2 regions of the Bacillus paramobilis genome follow, and region 2 is predicted to be linked to the other one. Evidence: riboswitches for the same ligand, from Rfam matches in the RefSeq annotation. Region 2 holds a riboswitch; the other holds the start of a gene.

Region 1 (6,380 bases), 1.1 Mb from region 2:
ATGCATTCAAGAAAATGCACGTACGTCCTCGTCCAGAGTTAGTTACACTTCGTCTAGAAGATGACATTAACCCACACGAAATAACTGGGAAGTATTTAGAGCCAAAAGATTTTTATGAGGCAATGAAACAAGAAGATACAGTTATTATTGATGCACGAAATGATTATGAGTTTGATTTAGGACACTTTAAAGGTGCGATCAAACCAGATATTGAATCATTCCGTGAATTACCAGATTGGATCAGAGAAAACAAAGAAACACTTGAAGGTAAAAAGATTTTAACGTATTGCACAGGCGGAATTCGTTGTGAGAAGTTTTCTGGTTGGTTAGTTCGTGAAGGTTATGAGGATGTAAGTCAGCTTCACGGCGGTATTGTAACTTACGGAAAAGACCCAGAAGTACAAGGTGAGCTTTGGGACGGACAATGTTACGTATTCGATGAGCGTATCGCTGTACCAGTAAACCAAAAAGAACATGTTATCGTTGGTAAAGACCACTTCTCAGGTGAACCTTGTGAGCGCTATGTAAACTGTTCAAATCCAGAATGTAATAAGAAGATTTTATGTTCTGAAGAAAACGAAGCGAAATATTTACGTGCATGTTCTCATGAATGTCGTGTAAGCTCACGTAACCGCTACGTAATACAACATGAATTAACGGAAGAGCAAGTAGCTGCTGCATTAGAGAAAATTGAAGCAGGGAAGTAAGCTGAATTAGTGTAATAAAAAAGTACTCCAAGTTTTAATTTGGAGTACTTTTTCTATGTAGTTTTTCTTTTGTTAATTTTTGTCGGTAAGTCGATATATTTTGAGTTGCGCCGATATAATCGGAAAATCGCTCATAATAATTTCATTTACTGAATCCTGCCACGTATTTGAAATTTGAAAATAGTCTTCGTTACTTCTTATCATCTTTCTCTTTCACAGCAGAAAGAACAGTTTGTTTTACCCATGCTTTTCTTCGTTTATGTTGTAGGCTCCATTGGTATAAACTTTGCGCACCTAAAATGAGTGAAATGACGATACCGCTAATTGCTATTAAAAGTGCGAAAAATTCCAGTGGTGACGATATTTTGTTTGAATCGGTGTTTCTTAAAAGGTCAATCATTGTAAATCCTAACATTTGGCCTACTACAGAGTAGAGCGTTAAAATTAATAGTAAAAGGCTATCTTTTTTAGAAGCGACATTTTCTTGATATTTAAATAAACTATCAAGATTTTGTTTTGCATTTGAGTATAGTACTTCAATGTTAAATAGATTTCTTAAGCGGAAGAAAATATCTTCACTCTGTGATTGGGATACTAGCTCTAAAGAAAAGTAATTCGCTGTAAATGAATTGATTGAATAAATTAATTTTTCTATTTCATTTGTATCTTGTTCAATATTTAACTCGGCATAAGCGTTTGCCATTTTTAATAAAACAACTTTATGAAATAGATTTAATAACAAGGCGTAATAAAACTCCCCGTACATTTGACTAGCAAGTTTAGCAAATTCGTGTTCACCCTCGTTTGTTATACATGTGAAAATGTGTTCTTCCATAACAAAGTAGCGATTAGGAGCCCACCTTTGATAAGAATGTTTTATTAAATAATCTTGAATATAAGGAAGATTATTTGCGCTAATATAGGGCTTGCCATCGTCTGTTAATCCGGAAAGACTGGAAGCTCGGTATACATCGATTACATGAAGGTCGGACTTTTTGTTTATGGATAATAAAGTTTGTACATACATTCGTTGATCCTCAAAGAAGGGGAATGTTTGAAAGTAAGAACTCCGCAATCTCTTTTTCTCAAAGAAGTCTGTTACACCATGAAATAAATCACCGAATATAAGTTTTTCCACTTGTGAATATTGTTTTCCATTACATTCAATACAAATAGTCTCGTTTGTATCATTTTTAGTTTCAAGTACTCGGAAGCGGGCGGCGAATTCGATTGCTTTTGATAATGTCATGGTTGGAGCGGTTTCTACTTCTGTCCGAATTGTTAAGAAGCCAAGCTCATAAGGACAAAGTGTTACGTCAATAGAATGAATCTTGAAGGGAACGGAAATAAGATTTGTTGTTAAGTGTCCAGTTAAGTTCAGGTCTTTAGAATAGCGTTGCAATCCTTTTTGATGCTCTGAGTGAGGGAATAGTATTTTATTGGTAAATGAAAGATAGTATGCTTCCATATTTTGATGTGAAACTTGAAACTTTCCGTAGTATGTATTTTCATTTTCAAGATGATCGAGTCGAAAAGGGCGAAAATCATTTTTCTGTAAGAAAGGGAACATATTTTGTTCATATCCAGTTTTAAAAGAAAACGGGAATATGAATTGAAATATAGCTGTTGTTACATCTTTTTCCTCGATTGTTTGTATTGCCTCCATTTACATTGTTTCCTTTCATATATGCTATAAAAACAACATGCCCAAATTTATTTGAAAATAACCACTGTTTTATACTTGATTAAGAATGAAAATTCAGCTTATTTAGTAGGGGACATGTATAATGTTATGTATACGAAATGTTATAAAACTGTATTTTGAAAAGGGGGATGTTGTATGCGTATTTTAGTATTAGGAGCTGGTGGCGTCGGAGGCTTTTTTGGAGGGCGATTAGTCGAAAAAGGAGAAGATGTTACGTTTCTTGTCCGCAGTAAAAGAAAACAGCAATTAGAGGAAACGGGACTTGTTATTCGTAGTGTGAATGGGGATTTTTCCTTCCAACCGAAATTAATAACGAAGGAAGACCGAACTGCTCCATTTGATGTCATTTTATTTTCAACAAAAGCGTATCACTTAAACGAGGCAATTCAAGATTTGAAGCCGTTTGTAGGTGAAAATACTGTCATTATTCCATTGTTAAATGGTATCGCTCATGTATTACTATTACAAAAGGAATTCGGCGAAGAAAAAGTAATTGGCGGTTTATGTTTTATCGAGACGACGTTAAACGATCAAGGAGAAATTGTACAAACGAGTGCTGCCAACAGACTTGTCTTTGGAGAAATGAAGCTTCAAGATTCAGAGAGGATAAAGCATATTTCTAAAGCATTTGCAGGTACGAAATCTAGTTTTGTTTTAAGTGAAAACATTACGCAAGATATGTGGCATAAATATTTATTTATTACTGTAATGTCAGGTGTGACAACATTAATGCGTGCGCCAATCGGTCCAATTCGTGAGAGTGAAGGTGGACGTGATTTCATCCGAAATTTATTTGAGGAATCTGTACAAATCATGAGGGCATTAGGAGCTCCGGTAAAGGATAGTATTGCCCAAGAACATATGAAAACGATTGATAAAATTTCGTATGATATGAAGTCATCGATGCAGCGTGATATGGAAAAAGGTTCGTCCATTGAAGGGAAGCATTTACAAGGATACTTACTAGATGTAGCAGAACAGTTTTCTATAGAAGCACCATTATTAGGGGCAGTATATCAAAATTTGAAAGTGTATGAAGAAATGCACCTTAATAAATCAGCAATAGAATTGGATGTATGAAAAAATAAAAAAGAAAGCAATATATAAGTGTATTGCTTTCTTTTTTTATGACAACTTATTTATTTCTTTTCGTTCTATCTGTCAAATCTATTTCCTGTTCACGTTTACCGTATAATTGATTAATTTCATTTGCTAATGCATCTAAATAGGAATCGGAAAAAATAGGCTTCTTTTCTTTAGACATATGGGTCTCCTTTATCAATTTTTTAGTATTCATTATGTATATTTACCGGCGGATTATGCGCAATCATTTAAATTTTTTCTTTTTAAAAATTTTTGTTTACATTTTGAAAATAAAGGAGTATTATAATCCACAGTTTCAATTTTCTAAATCGCTGAAACCGCATGGTACGGGGGACCCGTTCTTATGGATTAGTTCTTAATCCAATGGGGTGAATCCTTGAAAAAGGTAGGGCTACTCATAGGCCCGAATCCGACAGCTAACCTCGTAAGCGTTATATTGAGAAGGAAGGTGGAGCTTGTGCGACAAAAAATATAATGTCTACAAGTCTATTTCGTTATGGCTTGTAGACATTTTTTGTTTTCTGAAGAAATCGTTTATCGGCTGTAACTAGCAGAAAAGTTCGTACAAAATTATTGGAGAGTGGACAGCAGTGGTTTCATCTATCAAAAAGTTTTTAATTGGAAGGCCGTTAAAATCAACTGAGTTAGGAGAGCAAAAGCTTAATAAAACGAAGGCGTTAGCCATATTATCTTCTGACGCATTGTCATCGGTTGCATACGGACCGGAGCAAATTTTAATTGCATTAGCAGGTCTTGGGGCAATAGCTTATTGGTATTCCATTCCGATAGCTGTTGGGGTATTAGTGTTATTAACTGCTCTTATTTTATCTTATCGACAAATTATTTTCGCTTATCCGCATGGCGGAGGAGCGTATGTTGTATCAAAAGAAAATTTAGGGATGAATCCGGGGTTAATAGCTGGAGGGTCTTTATTAGTCGATTATATTTTAACTGTTGCAGTAAGTGTATCAGCAGGTACAGATGCGCTTACATCAGCTTTTCCTAGTTTACATGCACATAATGTAATCATTGCGATTATATTTGTTATATTTATTACTATTTTAAATTTAAGAGGGGTAACGGAATCGGCTTCCGTTTTAGCATATCCTGTTTATTTATTTGTTCTAGCACTATTTATATTAATTGGTGTAGGTATTTATAATATTATAACTGGTCAAGTTTCACCGACATTACACACGCCAATTGGAACACCAGTTGCAGGAATTAGTTTGTTCTTACTGCTACGAGCATTTGCTTCAGGAAGCTCTGCTTTAACAGGTGTTGAGGCGATCTCCAACGCAATTCCAAACTTTAAAGATCCTGCACCAAACAATGCAGCGAAAACATTGCTTGCAATGGGTGCATTACTTGCCGTTTTATTTTCAGGAATTGTCTTTTTAGCTTATTATTACGGAATTAATCCAAGTAAAGAAGTAACGGTTGTTTCACAAATTGCTGAACAAACTTTTGGACGTAATTTCATGTACTATTTCATACAAGGTACAACTGCTTTAATATTAATTCTTGCTGCTAATACAGGTTATTCTGCATTTCCACTATTAGCAGTCAACCTTGCAAAAGACAAGTTTATACCGAGAATGTTTATGATTAGAGGAGACCGACTAGGATACTCAAACGGAATTATTATACTTGGAATCGCATCGATTATTTTAATTGTAGCTTTCCAAGGACAAACGGAACATTTAATTCCGTTATACGCAGTAGGTGTATTTATTCCGTTTACCCTTTCTCAAACGGGTATGGTATTAAAATGGCTTCGTGAAAAACCTGAAGGATGGGCTTTGAGATTAACGGTCAATTTAATTGGAGCAGTCATTAGTTTTATCGTAATGAGTATGTTCTTTTTAACTAAATTCGCACAAGTTTGGTCGATCCTTATTTTCTTACCTGCAATCATATTCCTGTTCCACCGAATTAAGAAGCATTATGATGCAGTAGGCGATCAATTAAGTTTAAAAACTTGTGAGAGAATTGTTCCGATTGAAGGAAATGTAATTGTCGTTCCTGTGGCTGGTATGACACATGTGGTAGAAAATTCGTTGAACTATGCAAAGTCTCTTTCTGCAGATCAAGTTATCGCTGTATATGTTGCTTTTGACAGAGAAGAGGAAAAGAAATTCGAAGAGAAATGGAAGAAGTGGCAACCTGAAGTAAGACTTGTTACATTGCATTCGCATTATAGAAGTATTCTTCAACCGCTAACAAAGTTTATTGATACAGTGCAATATAAAGCGAGTGAATCAAATTACCGAGTTACGGTCGTTATACCACAGTTCATTCCGAAAAAAGGTTGGCATAATATTCTCCATAATCAATCTAGTTTACTCATTCGTGCGTATTTACTCTATAAAAGAAATGTTGTTATTACGACAGTTCCATATCATTTGAAAAAGTAAGAAGGTTTTTTAAGGATAGCTTCATGAAAGTGAAGCTATCCTTTTTGTGTATACACTATGCATAATTGCATATGAGTCCAAAAAATATATTAATATAATTTTTGTATCCGCGAATAAGTAGGAGTTTTTGTTGTGATATATGGATATTTCAATTGAAATAGTGAATTGGATTATATTTTGAAATAAGGACATGAAAGCTTGAAAATAAAGGGAATGAAAATACTTCTTTACGTTGTATAAATAGCTGTGTTTAAATGACCTTACAGTACAAAACTTATATGAAAACAAAACGAAATTTCATACTTCTGTACGAAAAATATTTAAAATGAATAATATTTCTGTGTAATATATTCACTGTACGAATGTGGGAATTGTGGTAAAAGAGAAATTTTATACAACCTTATTCATACTAACCACATATGAAAAGTTATGAAATGTTTTATAACA
Region 2 (6,380 bases):
TACAACCTCAATAATTTTTGTCGGGTTCGAATCTAAATCAATCATATTCGCTGCTTCTTTCGCAGCTGTCGTACCACTATTCATTGCTAATCCAACGTCAGCCTGCGCTAGTGCCGGCGCATCATTTGTACCATCACCTGTCATCGCTACAAGTTTCCCTTTATCTTGCTCTGCTTTAATAACCGCAATTTTATCTTCTGGTTTACACTCAGCAACGAATTCATCTACCCCTGCTTCTTTTGCAATTGTCGCTGCTGTTAATGGGTTATCGCCTGTACACATAACTGTTTTAATCCCCATTTGACGCAATTGTTCAAAACGCTCACGCATACCAGGTTTTACTGTATCCTTTAAATAAATTAAACCGTAAATACGATTATTCACTGCAACTACAAGTGGTGTCCCGCCCTCTTTTGAAATGAAATCTGCTTTTTGATTTACATCTTTCGGAATCGTTCCACCTTGTGACTGAACCCATTCAATAACGCTACCTACAGCACCTTTCCTCACTTTCGTTCCGTCCTGTAAATCAACACCACTCATTCTCGTTTCTGCTTTAAATGGAACAAATTCACCTTGTTCTGCAATTTCTCGATTATATGATATAGACTTCGTTTTTACATATTCTATAACTGATCGACCTTCTGGTGTTTCATCTAAAACTGAACTAATCGCAGCCCATTTTCCTACTTGCTCAATCGTTTCATTTCCTACAGGAAGTAATGTATGTGCCATTCGGTTCCCGAAAGTAATCGTACCTGTTTTATCTAAAATAATTGTATTAATATCACCTGCAGCTTCTACTGCTTTACCCGACATCGCTAACACATTGAACTTTGTCACCCGGTCCATCCCAGCAATACCAATTGCTGATAACAACCCACCAATTGTCGTTGGAATTAAACAAACTAACAATGCGACAAGTACAGCTGTATCAATTTGAAACCCTAAATAGTTTGTAAAGATCGGCAACGTCACAACAACGATTAAGAAAATAAGCGTTAAGCTCGTTAATACTGTATTTAAAGCAATTTCATTCGGCGTTTTTTGACGAGCAGCGCCTTCTACTAACGAAATCATTTTATCAATAAATGATTCACCAGGATTACTCGTAATGACAATTGTAATCTCATCACTTACGACCATCGTTCCGCCTGTTACGGAACAAAAATCACCGCCCGCTTCTTTTATTACAGGAGCTGATTCACCTGTAATCGCAGATTCATCTACAGAAGCTAACCCTTTCATTACTTCACCATCACTTGGGATCATCTCACCTTGCTTTACAATAACAACGTCACCTTTTCTCAAATCAGTTGCTGAAACTTGAACAATGTCCCCATTTTCTTTCACCACATTTGCAAACACATCTTTCTTCGACTGTTTTAAAGAATCGGCTTGCGCTTTCCCCCGCCCTTCTGCTAACGCCTCTGCAAAGTTAGCAAATAAAACTGTAAATAAGAGAATGAGAGAAACTGTTATATTAAACCATCCTGGTACACTACTAGCACTACTTGGAAGAAACGATAAAATGAACGTAATGATAAATCCAATTTCCACAACGAACATAATCGGATTCTTTATCATGACTTTCGGATTCAATTTCGCAAAGGATTGTTTCATCGCATGTGTTACGATATCACGATCCATCGTTTTCGCTTGTCTAACCTCATCTTCTATAGCATGTATTTGTGACTGATTTACTTGTTTTTCTTTTACTACTACCGGTCTCATCATTTACCCTCCATTACTTCAATGTAAGAAATTCTGCAATTGGGCCAAGTACTAACATCGGGAAGAATGTTAACGCACCGACAATTACAATCGTTCCGATGAAGATGCCACCAAATAAACCATTATCTGTACGGAACGTTCCGACTGTTTCTGGTACTACCGTCTTCTCTTTCAACGAAGCTGCCACAGCTAACATCGTAATTAAACTGAAATAGCGTCCTAAAAACATAACTAAACCAGTTGTAATATTCCAAAACGGTGTATTATCTGCTAAACCTTCAAATCCAGATCCGTTATTCGCAGCTGACGATGTGTATTCATATACAACTTGCGTTAAACCGTGGAAACCGGAATGTGAGATAGCATCTGTTCCTAAACTTGTTGAAAGAGCTAATGCTGAAAATCCTAAAATAAGCAATGGATGGAATAAAATCGTTACCGCAATTAATTTCATTTCCTTACCTTCAATTTTCTTACCTAAAAACTCCGGTGTCCGTCCAACCATTAAACCAGATATAAATACTGCAATAATGGCATACATAATAATGTTTACAAAACCTGCTCCAACACCGCCATATACTGTGTTTAACATCATATTTACGAGTGGAACTAGACCGCCAATTGGTGTTAATGTATCATGCATCGTATTAACAGCCCCTGTTTCAGCAGCTGTCGTTACTGTTGCGTATAGTGAAGAAAATACAGTTCCGAATCGTACTTCTTTTCCTTCTGTACTTCCTTGTACATGTTCGATACCCATTCCATTTAACGCTGGATTTCCATGTAATTCCGATGTCGTAATCGTTATAAATCCAAGTAAAAACACCATAAATAGTGATACGAAAAGGATACGACCTTGTTTTTTATTCCCTATCATTCGTCCGTACGTAAATGGAAGTGCTGTTGGCAATAGCATCATAAGCATCATTTGCAAAATATTACTCATTTGTCCTGGATTTTCAAAAGGATGTGTAGAGTTTGCTCCGAAAAATCCACCGCCGTTATTCCCAAGTTCCTTAATGGAAACAAATGATGCAACTGGCCCGCGTAATATACTTTGCTTTGCCCCATCAATCGTTTGTGCCGTAACTGCACCGTCTAACGTTTGTGGTACACCGAGTGTGACAAAGACTAGCGCCGCAATAAATGCGATAGGAATAAATACTCTCGTTAGTGCTCTCGTAAAATCAACGAAAAAGTTACCGAGTTCTTTTCCAGCGAGCCCTCTTATAAATGCCATAACGAGTGCTAACGTCGTTGCCGGTGCTGCAAACATTAAAAATGTAATTCCGATTAATTGTGATAAATAAGATAAACCATTTTCACCGCTATAATGCTGTAAGTTTGTATCAGCCATAAAACTAATTGCTGTATTAAAAGCAAGCGTAGGCTCCATTCCTTCAATGTGTGCTGGATTTAATGGCAATACTCCTTGTAGTCTGAAAATGAAATATACGACAACAATCATAAATCCATTTAATAAAACTAATGACAATGCGTACTGTTTCCACGTTTGATTGTATTCTTTTACACCCGTAATTTTAAAAATAAGTTTTTCAAAAGGCCCGAATACTTTATCTAGCTTTTGACTACCTTGAAAGGCTTTCTCTAAATATATCCCCATTGGCTTTGCCACAAGAATAAACAACAGCATGGTAATAACAACTGCGACCCAAATCATAATGAATGATTCCCCCTAATTAAAACTTCTCTGGATTTAATAATGCATACACTAAGTACACCGTAATTGCTGCAACAATAACCGATAAGGCAATCATCATGATTGCTTCCCTTCTTTCACAACTTTATCTGACCAACTTGCAAGACTTGCCATCGATGCGACTAACACAACAAAAATCCCGATCATTACAACATCTAACATAACTACCCTTCTCTCTTTGTAAAAATTTACCATTAAATAGTCAAAAAAAGAACACTAAGCTCTACTTAGTGTTCGAAATGAACAACACAAAGTAAACCTCCTCTCTAAACGCTTACGAGGTTAGCTGTCGGATTCGGGCCTAAAGAGTAGCCCTACTTTCAAAACTGAAAGATTCACCCCAAGTGACGATGCACAAAATTGGTTCCCCCGCTCCATTTCTGGAACTCAGCGATTTTAGGTTTTTTTGGAAATTTTATGAATGATTTATGAGAGTAAATATACTCCTCTATATTTAACTTGTAAAGAGGCAAATTACTGAAAATAAGAAAATATCCATCTATTTAAACGCTTACATTGAGTGTTATTAATATTTTTTCACCTATTTTCTCGTCTTTTCTTTCTTTTTCATAGAAATGATCTTTTAAATACGAAATAAAAAGAGCGAATGACATAAAGTGCATAGCTTGTTGCACTTAGCATTCGCTCTTTTTTCATTCACTATTTATTCTCCTTGTAAAAAAGCACGTAAATTTCTCCCGCGAATATAAACTTGCGACAATTCTGCATGTAGCTGCTCATATTCGATAACATCTGTTTTTAAATATAAAGCGTCTTTCGATGGCAATATAATATAGGGCCTTGGAAAAATAGGATCAAGCACCACCAATTCTTGAACTCGATCTATTGATACCGCCCAACGATTCGCTATATCTCCTAGTAACAACACCTTCATCTTCTTTTCCTCCGCCCTATTCAAAAAATAAAAAAGAAATATTATCACAATTCGTAAACACGACAAATGTAGCTCCAATTATTTCATAGAGCCTTGCTGGATATCGTTTATTCCTTGTAACAACAGTAATAGGTGCTTGAAAAGAAAAACGAATGTGTTCTGTAAAGAAGCTAACGATTGGAAGCTCATCCCCTAGTAAAATTACCTTCTTTATGCACTCACAAATACTAGTAAAATCCTGCTCCTTGCTACAACTATACGTCCAATCAAACCCACAATCCCTAACTTCAGCTGCTATCTCTTCATTTGCTGTAAAAATGATTAACTCATGTTGAAATGCTACTAAATCTCTTAAACTATTTACCTTGCTTTCTTCTCCAACACAAATAAGTGTTAGCTCCATGTACCTCATCCTCCTTAGCATAAAAGAACTCAAACATAGATTGATATTCCCCTATACTAATCAGATTGATGAAGTGATGTATCCATCATGGCACCGTCCTCTCTCAAGACGCTTACGAAGTTAGCTGTCGGATTCGGACTTTGAGAGTAGCCCTACTTTCAAAATTGAAAGATTCACCCCTAGTGACACTGCACAAATTGGTTCCTCCGCTCCTTATATTTGGACTCAGCGTTTACAAAAAAATGTATTCTGGCTGATATATTACTCCTGTATTTGGAAAAAGTAAACAGAAAAAAAGCCAGCTATACAACTGACTTTTTACTTACCTATGCTTGCGTTTTATTCAAATTATATGCAAAATGATTCGTCGGCCCATGGCCACTTCCAATATTCAACGGCTCTTCAATTGCTATACTAATAAATCGTTTTGCTTCTTGAACTGCCTCTTCAATCGAGTAGCCTTTCGCAAGTCCTGCTGTAACCGCTGAAGCAAATGTGCACCCGCTTCCGTGCGTTTGCTTTGAAGGAATCCGTTCACTTCTAAATTCAATAAACTGCTCACCATCAAAGAGTAAGTCAACTACCTCATTACCTTGATATTCTGCATGTCCACCCTTCATAAGCACGTATTTCGCACCTAATTCATGCAGTACTTTCGCAGCTTCCTTACTATCTTCAACATTATGAATCTCCATCCCAGTTAACACTTCTGCTTCAGGAACATTCGGTGTTACAACTGTTGCTACTGGTAATAAATATTCTTTTAATGCTTGTACTGCTTCTTGTTGTAATAATGATGCACCGCCCTTAGCAATCATAACAGGGTCTAGTACAATATTATTCCAGCCAAATTTATTAATATGTTCTGCTACAATTTGAATAATTTCGCTGCTAAATAACATTCCTAGTTTCACAGCATCTGGTGTTAAATCCGAACCAATTGAATTCAACTGTTCCGTAATACCTTCTAACGGAACTGGATATACCCCTTGAACGCCAAGCGTGTTTTGAGCAGTAATTGCCGTAATAGCCGTCATCCCGTACACACCAAGCTCTTGGAATGTTTTTAAATCTGCTTGAATGCCGGCACCGCCGCCGCTATCAGATCCTGCAATTGTTAAAGCTTTATTTACTTTCATCCCACTCATCCTTTTCTATCCAAAATAGCGATGATAAATTGTTTTTGCTTCGCTTATATCTTTCGTTCCATGTACAAGTACACGACCATCTTTAAAAGCAACTAATCTCTTTTCTTCCACAGAAAATGATAATAAATATGGGTTTACATTTAAATCATTCACACGATCATGCAGCAGCTCTTTGTATCGTTCAAAATCCATTTCCTCTTTATGAGGCGGTCTAATTTGAACTGTATTTCTCCCGCATAAAACAGCTGTTTTTGATGTGTTTTCTTTATTTAAATACGGATACAATGCATTCTCTCCGCACGAAGGACAATTGTGTTTACGAAGCTTTTCCACATTCATACATGAATATTCATTCTTCCATACATCAAACGACACAAGTCCATCTCGAAGTGATTCGTAATCTTCCACTAACAATTTAAGAGCTTCCGTAACTTGATGAGAAACGACGAGAGATACAGCAGGAGATATAATGCCCGCTGT

The links. A riboswitch is a leader RNA that binds a small molecule or an ion and turns the genes downstream of it on or off. The one in region 2 is predicted to bind cyclic di-AMP.
Region 1: linked by a shared signal. The riboswitch ahead of AABL52_RS17720 (APC family permease) and the one ahead of AABL52_RS23255 (SipW-dependent-type signal peptide-containing protein) in region 2 are both predicted to bind cyclic di-AMP.

Annotation. Positions count from the first base shown of each region.
Region 1 covers NZ_CP151108.1:3,470,658-3,477,037, reverse strand. The annotation lists gene AABL52_RS17740 (rhodanese-related sulfurtransferase) at 1-707, shown strand, start outside; gene AABL52_RS17735 (hypothetical protein) at 898-2,373, opposite strand; gene panE (2-dehydropantoate 2-reductase) at 2,548-3,492, shown strand; gene AABL52_RS17725 (hypothetical protein) at 3,548-3,676, opposite strand; cyclic di-AMP (ydaO/yuaA leader) riboswitch at 3,816-3,962, shown strand; gene AABL52_RS17720 (APC family permease) at 4,107-5,933, shown strand.
Region 2 covers NZ_CP151108.1:4,529,290-4,535,669, forward strand. The annotation lists gene kdpB (potassium-transporting ATPase subunit KdpB) at 1-1,734, opposite strand, end outside; gene kdpA (potassium-transporting ATPase subunit KdpA) at 1,748-3,415, opposite strand; gene kdpF (K(+)-transporting ATPase subunit F) at 3,435-3,515, opposite strand; gene AABL52_RS23255 (SipW-dependent-type signal peptide-containing protein) at 3,512-3,616, opposite strand; cyclic di-AMP (ydaO/yuaA leader) riboswitch at 3,712-3,857, opposite strand; gene AABL52_RS23260 (hypothetical protein) at 4,119-4,349, opposite strand; gene AABL52_RS23265 (hypothetical protein) at 4,366-4,752, opposite strand; cyclic di-AMP (ydaO/yuaA leader) riboswitch at 4,846-4,993, opposite strand; gene thiD (bifunctional hydroxymethylpyrimidine kinase/phosphomethylpyrimidine kinase) at 5,079-5,900, opposite strand; gene AABL52_RS23275 (thiazole biosynthesis adenylyltransferase ThiF) at 5,907-6,380, opposite strand, start outside.